Variovorax paradoxus: one gene and its partner. The protein of the gene in region 1 interacts with the protein of each later gene in a pairwise test. Links are inferred from orthologs where the notes say so. Each region holds a gene or a part of one and is shown on either strand. Other genes may lie near its edges.

Region 1 (3,599 bases):
AACGCTGCCACGCGCGCTGATGGTCAGGGTGGGCGCGATGCCAGCGGCGCCAGTTCTCGCGGTCGGCCTCGCTGGCATCGCCGGAGCACAGCCGGGCATACCAGGCGATGGCCTCCTTGCGGACCTCGGATTCGCTGCGCGAGGGCGTGCCGATGTCGTCGGGCGCCAGTTCGATGCCGGACTTCATCATCAGGGCGCGAGCAGGTAGCAATGCTCGAGCGCCTTGAGCATGTAGTTGTTGACCGTGCGCACCGACACGCCCAGGCGGGCAGCAATTTCGGCGTAGGTCAGGCCGTCGAGCTGCGAAAGCATGAAAGCCTGGCGCACCGGCGGCTTCATGCCGTCGAGCATGGTGTCGATGGCCACCAGGGCTTCGAGCACGATGGCCCGTGCCTCGAGCGACGGCAACTGGGGTTCGGGCAACGCGGCCAGGGTGTCGAGGTAGGCGCGCTCCAGCGCCCGGCGCCGGTGGAAATCGACCACCAGCCCGTGTGCGATGGTCGCCAGGTAGGCGCGCGGTTCAGCCGCGGCGACGGGCTCCGTCTTGCTCAGCAGCCGCACGAAGGTGTCGTGCGCCAGGTCGGCGGCGTTGTGCGAGCAGCCCAATTTCTTGCGCAGCCAGGCGTGCAGCCATCCGTGATGGTTGCTGTAGAGCGTTTGCACCTCGTGCTGGGGTAACGCGAACTCGCCGGCCGGCATGGATGGAATTTCCGCGCAGCCGCTGGTGCCGCGCAAGGTCACTAATAAGAATGGTTCTCAATTGTATGCTTTTGCAGGATGCCATCCAAGCCGCCCTTGCCGACCCAGACCTTGAAACGTCATCGATTGCCCTTATGATTAGCACTCGCTGCTGACGAGTGCTAACAGCCCTCGCTTCCAGTCGATGGGCTGCCGGCCTCCGGTCCGGCACCCGACCACAAACCCGTTTCTTATCCATACATCCAGGAGATGCAATGAAACTTCGTCCTTTGGCCGATCGCGTGATCGTCAAGCGTGTTGACAGCGAAACCAAGACTGCCTCCGGCATCGTCATCCCCGACGCAGCCGCTGAAAAGCCCGATCAGGGCGAAGTCCTGGCCGTGGGCCCGGGCAAGCGCAACGACAAGGGCGAACTGGCTGCTCTGACCGTCAAGGTCGGCGACCGCGTCCTGTTCGGCAAGTACAGCGGCCAGACCGTCAAGGTCGGCGGCGACGAACTGCTGGTCATGAAGGAAGACGACCTGTTCGCGGTCGTCGAGAAGTAATTCAAACATCCCATTCGGAGTAATAAAACATGGCAGCAAAAGACGTAGTCTTCGGCGGTGAAGCCCGCGCACGCATGGTCGAAGGCGTGAACATCCTGGCCAACGCAGTCAAGGTCACCCTGGGCCCCAAGGGTCGCAACGTGGTGCTCGAGCGCTCGTTCGGCGCCCCCACCGTCACCAAGGACGGTGTGTCGGTCGCCAAGGAAATCGAACTCAAGGACAAGCTGCAGAACATGGGCGCCCAGCTCGTGAAGGAAGTGGCCTCCAAGACCAGCGACAACGCTGGTGACGGCACCACGACCGCTACCGTGCTGGCTCAAGCCATCGTTCGCGAAGGCTTCAAGTACGTGGCCGCAGGCATCAACCCGATGGACCTGAAGCGCGGCATCGACAAGGCCGTGACGGCCCTGGTCGAAGAGCTGAAGAAGGCTTCGAAGCCCACCACCACGTCGAAGGAAATCGCTCAAGTCGGCTCGATCTCGGCCAACAGCGACGAAACCATCGGCAAGCTCATCGCCGACGCGATGGACAAGGTCGGCAAGGAAGGCGTGATCACTGTCGAAGACGGCAAGTCGCTGGAAAGCGAACTGGACGTCGTCGAAGGCATGCAATTCGACCGCGGCTACCTGTCGCCCTACTTCATCAACAACCCCGAGAAGCAATCGGCGCTGCTCGACAACCCCTTCGTGCTGCTGTTCGACAAGAAGATCAGCAACATCCGTGACCTGCTCCCCACGCTGGAACAAGTCGCCAAGGCTGGCCGTCCCCTGCTGATCATTGCCGAAGAAGTCGAGGGCGAAGCCCTGGCTACGCTGGTCGTGAACACGATCCGCGGCATCCTGAAGGTCGTGGCCGTCAAGGCTCCTGGCTTCGGCGACCGTCGCAAGGCCATGCTGGAAGACATCGCCATCCTGACGGGCGGCAAGGTCATCGCTGAAGAAGTGGGCCTGACGCTCGAGAAGGTGACGCTGGCCGACCTGGGCCAGGCCAAGCGCATCGAAGTGGGCAAGGAAAACACCATCATCATCGACGGCGCCGGCGCTGCTGCCGACATCGAAGCCCGCGTGAAGCAAGTGCGCGTGCAGATCGAAGAAGCCACGAGCGACTACGACCGTGAAAAGCTGCAAGAGCGCGTGGCCAAGCTGGCCGGCGGTGTTGCCGTGATCAAGGTTGGCGCCGCCACCGAAGTCGAAATGAAGGAAAAGAAGGCTCGCGTCGAAGACGCCCTGCACGCTACCCGTGCTGCGGTGGAAGAAGGCGTCGTGGCTGGCGGCGGCGTGGCTCTGCTGCGTGCCAAGCAAGCCGTGGGCGACCGCGTCAAGGGCGACAACGCCGACCAGGACGCCGGCATCAAGCTGGTGCTGAAGGCCATCGAAGCTCCCCTGCGCGAAATCGTGAACAACGCCGGCGGCGAAGCCTCGGTGGTGGTGAACGCGGTTCTGGCCGGCAAGGGCAACTACGGCTTCAATGCCGCCAACGACACGTACGGCGACATGCTCGAGCTGGGCATCCTGGACCCGACGAAGGTCACCCGCACCGCACTGCAGAACGCCGCTTCGGTGTCCTCGCTGCTGCTGACGACCGAAGCCATGGTGGCTGACGCTCCGAAGGACGACGCTCCTGCCGGCGGCGGCATGCCCGACATGGGTGGCATGGGCGGCATGGGCGGCATGGGCATGTAATTTCGCTCGCCCCCAGGCTGCGCGGCACTTCGTGTCCGCTACGCCTACCCCCTACCGGGGGCAACACCTGCGGCCCGGCAGAGCCGGTTCCGCGGTGTTTCGCGAAACAAAAAACCCGTCTTGCGACGGGTTTTTTTATGGGCGCTTGGTTAGTGGAACTGGTCTCGCAACGCCGTGTAGAGCGCCTGGAATCGCGTGTGCCGCGCCTGATGCGAAGCAGCGGCTTCCGTCGACGGCATCAGCTGCTGCTTCACTGGCGGCAACGTGCACACTTCGGCGACATCCCCCCCATCGGCCAGCCACGCCAGCCGCGCCGCGCCCAGCGCCCCGCCCGTCTCGCTGCCCGCATAGAGCGTGAGCGTCACGCCGAAGATGTCAGCCAGCAACTGTCCCCACCACACGCTGCGCGCGCCGCCACCCACCAGCGCCACTTCGCGCAGCGGCATGTCGGCCGGCAGCCGCAGGGTGTCAAAGCCGTCTCGCAGGCCGAAGCTCACACCCTCGACCACGGCATAGGCGATCTCGGCCGGCCCGTGCGCATGCGTCAGCCCGAACAGCACGCCCTGCGCATTCGGGTTGTTGTGCGGCGAGCGTTCGCCCGAAAGGTACGGCAGAAAGAGCGGGCAGCGCTCGCGCTGCGCCAACGGCACCGACGCCGCCGCTTCGAGCAGCG
Region 2 (3,670 bases), 2.7 Mb from region 1 along the record:
AGAAGGCCGACACGATGGCCGCGAGGAAGAGCAGCACGGCCGCCATCGGCGCGAGCATGGCCACGGCGTCCTGCAGCACCGGCGTCTGCTTGCGCCACCACCTGCGCCACCACGAGAGGGGCGAGGCGTTCACGGCACTGCGGGCAACCGCCAGCGGAGAAGAAAGAGGCATGGTCCGAGTTTAGGTGATGGCCCCCTTCGGCAACGACTGCAAGGCGACAGTGGCATGGGCTCTCGAATGGCCATATTTAAACTGTCGAAATTCATCAAAATATCACATTGAGAAATCATCAAGCACTATTTGAAATTCAGATATTTCTATGAGAAACTCCGCCGCGCTGAGTGCATAGCGCACTAAATTACCGCCACAGCCCTAAAAGGAGAGACAAGCATGTCGGCAAATCCCGAGAACCTGTTCGGCTCGGCCGCGAATGACGCGGACGCCCAGGAGACCCGTGAATGGATGGATGCACTGTCTTCCGTCATCCAGAGCGAGGGTCCCGAGCGGGCCCACTTCCTTCTCGAGCAACTGCTCGAACATGCCCGCCAGAACACGGTCGACATGCCGTTCTCGGCCAACACGGGCTACGTCAACACCATCGAACCCTCCCAGGAAGCCCGCAGCCCCGGCAACCTGGAAATCGAACAGCGCCTGCGCGCCTACATGCGCTGGAACGCGATGGCGATGGTGGTCAAGGCCAACCGCCATCACCCGGCCGAAGGCGGTGACCTCGGCGGCCACATCGGCTCCTTCGCCTCGCTGGCCAGCATGTTCGGCGCCGGCTTCAACCATTTCTGGCATGCCGAGAGTGAAAACCACGGCGGCGACCTGCTCTACATCCAGGGTCACGTCTCCCCCGGCATCTACGCTCGCGCCTACCTCGAAGGCCGCCTCTCCGAAGAACAGCTGCTGAACTTCCGCCAGGAAGTGGACGGCAAGGGCCTGTCGAGCTATCCGCATCCCAAGCTGATGCCCGAGTTCTGGCAGTTCCCCACCGTCTCGATGGGCCTGGGCCCGCTGATGGCCATCTACCAGGCGCGCTTCCTCAAGTACCTGCATGCACGCGGCATTGCCAACACCGAGAACCGCAAGGTCTGGGTGTTCTGCGGCGACGGTGAAATGGACGAAGTCGAATCGCTGGGCGCCATCGGCCTGGCGGCGCGCGAGAACCTCGACAACCTGATCTTCGTCATCAACTGCAACCTGCAGCGCCTGGACGGCCCGGTGCGCGGCAACGGCAAGATCATCCAGGAGCTCGAAGGCGAGTTCCGCGGCGCCAACTGGAACGTCGTCAAGCTGATCTGGGGCAAGGGCTGGGACGCCCTGCTCGAGAAGGACCATGACGGCGCGCTGCGCAAGATCATGATGGAGTGCAACGACGGCGACTACCAGTCGTTCAAGGCCAACGACGGCGCCTACGTTCGCAAGAACTTCTTCGGCCGCGACCCGCGCACGCTGAAGATGGTCGAGCACATGACCGACGACGAGGTCTGGAACCTGCAGCGCGGCGGCCATGACTCGCAGAAGGTGTACGCCGCCTTCCATTCGGCCCAGAACCACAAGGGCCAGCCCACCGTGCTGCTCGTCAAGACCGTCAAGGGCTTCGGCATGGGCAAGATCGGCGAAGGCAAGAACACGGTCCACCAGACCAAGAAGCTCGGCGACGAAGACATCAAGGCCTTCCGCGACCGCTTCAACATCCCGATTCCCGACAGCCAGATCGCCGAGTTGCCGTTCTACAAGCCGGCCGACGACACGCCGGAAATGCGCTACCTCCACGAGCGCCGCAAGGCCCTGGGCGGCTACCTGCCGCACCGCCGCGTCAAGGCCGAGGAGAGCTTCACCGTGCCGTCGCTCGATACCTTCAAGGCGGTGATGGAGCCCACGGCCGAGGGCCGCGAGATCTCGACCACGCAAGCCTACGTGCGCTTCCTCACGCAGTTGCTGCGCGACAAGGCGCTCGGCCCGCGCGTCGTGCCCATCCTGGTGGACGAGGCCCGCACCTTCGGCATGGAAGGCCTGTTCCGCCAGATCGGCATCTACAACCCGCACGGTCAGCAGTACACCCCGGTCGACAAGGACCAGGTCATGTACTACAAGGAAGACAAGGCCGGCCAGATCCTGCAGGAAGGCATCAACGAAGCCGGCGGCATGTCCAGCTGGATCGCTGCCGCCACCTCGTACAGCACGAACAACCGCATCATGGTGCCGTTCTACGTGTACTACTCGATGTTCGGCTTCCAGCGCATCGGTGACCTGGCCTGGGCGGCCGGCGACATGCAGGCCCGCGGCTTCCTGCTGGGTGGCACTTCCGGCCGTACCACGCTGAACGGCGAAGGCCTGCAGCACGAAGACGGTCACAGCCACATCCTGGCCAACACCATCCCGAACTGCGTGAGCTACGACCCGACCTTCGCGCATGAAGTCGGCGTCATCCTGCACCACGGCCTCAAGCGCATGGTCGAGAAGCAGGACAACGTCTACTACTACATCACCCTGCTGAACGAGAACTACGCGATGCCAGGCCTGCAGCCCGGCACCGAAGAGCAGATCATCAAGGGCATGTACCTGTCGAAGCAGGGCCCCGCGCTCAAGGCCAAGGCACCCACGGTGCAACTGCTGGGCAGCGGCACCATCCTGCGCGAGAGCTTTGCCGCGCAGGAGCTGCTCGAGAAGGACTGGGGCGTGTCGGCTTCCGTGTGGAGCTGCCCGAGCTTCAACGAGCTGACCCGCGACGGCCAGGACGCCGACCGCTGGAACCTGCTGCACCCCGACCAGACGCCGCGCGTGCCCTTCGTGGCCGAGCAGCTCGGCGCGACCACCGGCCCGGTGGTGGCATCGACCGACTACATGAAGGCCTACGCCGAGCAGATCCGCCCCTTCATCCCGAAGGGCCGCACCTACAAGGTCTTGGGCACCGACGGTTTCGGCCGCAGCGATTTCCGCAACAAGCTGCGCGAGCACTTCGAAATCAACCGCCACTACATCGTGGTGGCCGCGCTCAAGGCGCTGAGCGAAGATGGCACCGTGCCGGTGGCCAAGGTGGTGGAAGCGATCAAGAAGTACGGCATCAATGTCGACAAGGTCAACCCGCTCTACGCCTGACCCTCAACAATCAACGAACGAAACGGCGCCTCACGGCGGGAGACAAACGATATGGCAGCAGTGGAAGTCAAGGTGCCGGACATCGGCGATTTCGATGAAGTCGCGGTGATCGAGGTGCTTGTGAAGGTGGGCGACACGGTCAAGGCCGAGCAGTCGCTCATCACGGTGGAATCGGACAAGGCATCGATGGAAATCCCGTCGTCCACGGCCGGTGTGGTCAAGGAGCTGAAGGTCGAGGTCGGCGGCAAGGTGAAGGAGGGCTCGGTGGTGCTCGTGCTCGAGGCCGAAGGAGCGGGTGCGGCTGCACCGGCGCCCGCCCCAGCCGCGGCTCCCGCCGCGGCAGCACCTGCGCCCGCGCCTGCAGCGGCCGCGCCGGCTCCTGCCGCCGCTCCCGCGGCGTCGGGTCCGGTCGAGGTCAAGGTGCCCGACATCGGCGATTTCAAGGACGTCGCGGTCATCGAACTGCTCGTGAAGGTCGGCGATACGGTCAAGGCCGAGCAGTCGCTCATTACGGTCGAGTCGGACAAGGCCTCGATGGAAATCCCGTCGTCGGCGGCCGGCGTC

The links. The genes of interacting proteins can lie anywhere in the genome.
Region 2: the proteins of groL (region 1) and aceE interact in binary tests that used the Escherichia coli proteins (3 or more experiments, as listed by UniProt). The link is inferred for Variovorax paradoxus from one-to-one orthologs.

The regions. Positions count from the first base shown.
Region 1 is NZ_CP091716.1:1,833,296-1,836,894, reverse strand. What follows is about bases 730-3,599. They hold groL (chaperonin GroEL), read left to right. Parts: upstream 730-1,273; coding sequence 1,274-2,926; downstream 2,927-3,599. Other genes in these bases: xylB (xylulokinase), read right to left, coding at 3,076-3,599; L3V85_RS08585 (co-chaperone GroES), read left to right, coding at 954-1,244. Outside these bases: L3V85_RS08595 (FecR domain-containing protein), read right to left, coding at 1-190; L3V85_RS08590 (sigma-70 family RNA polymerase sigma factor), read right to left, coding at 190-699.
Region 2 is NZ_CP091716.1:4,567,397-4,571,066, reverse strand. Bases 1-3,306 are described here. They hold aceE (pyruvate dehydrogenase (acetyl-transferring), homodimeric type), read left to right. Parts: upstream 1-391; coding sequence 392-3,106; downstream 3,107-3,306. Other genes in these bases: aceF (dihydrolipoyllysine-residue acetyltransferase), read left to right, coding at 3,158-3,306; L3V85_RS21210 (PAS domain-containing sensor histidine kinase), read right to left, coding at 1-172. Also shown: more of aceF, read left to right, coding at 3,307-3,670. UniProt on the Escherichia coli protein: Component of the pyruvate dehydrogenase (PDH) complex, that catalyzes the overall conversion of pyruvate to acetyl-CoA and CO(2).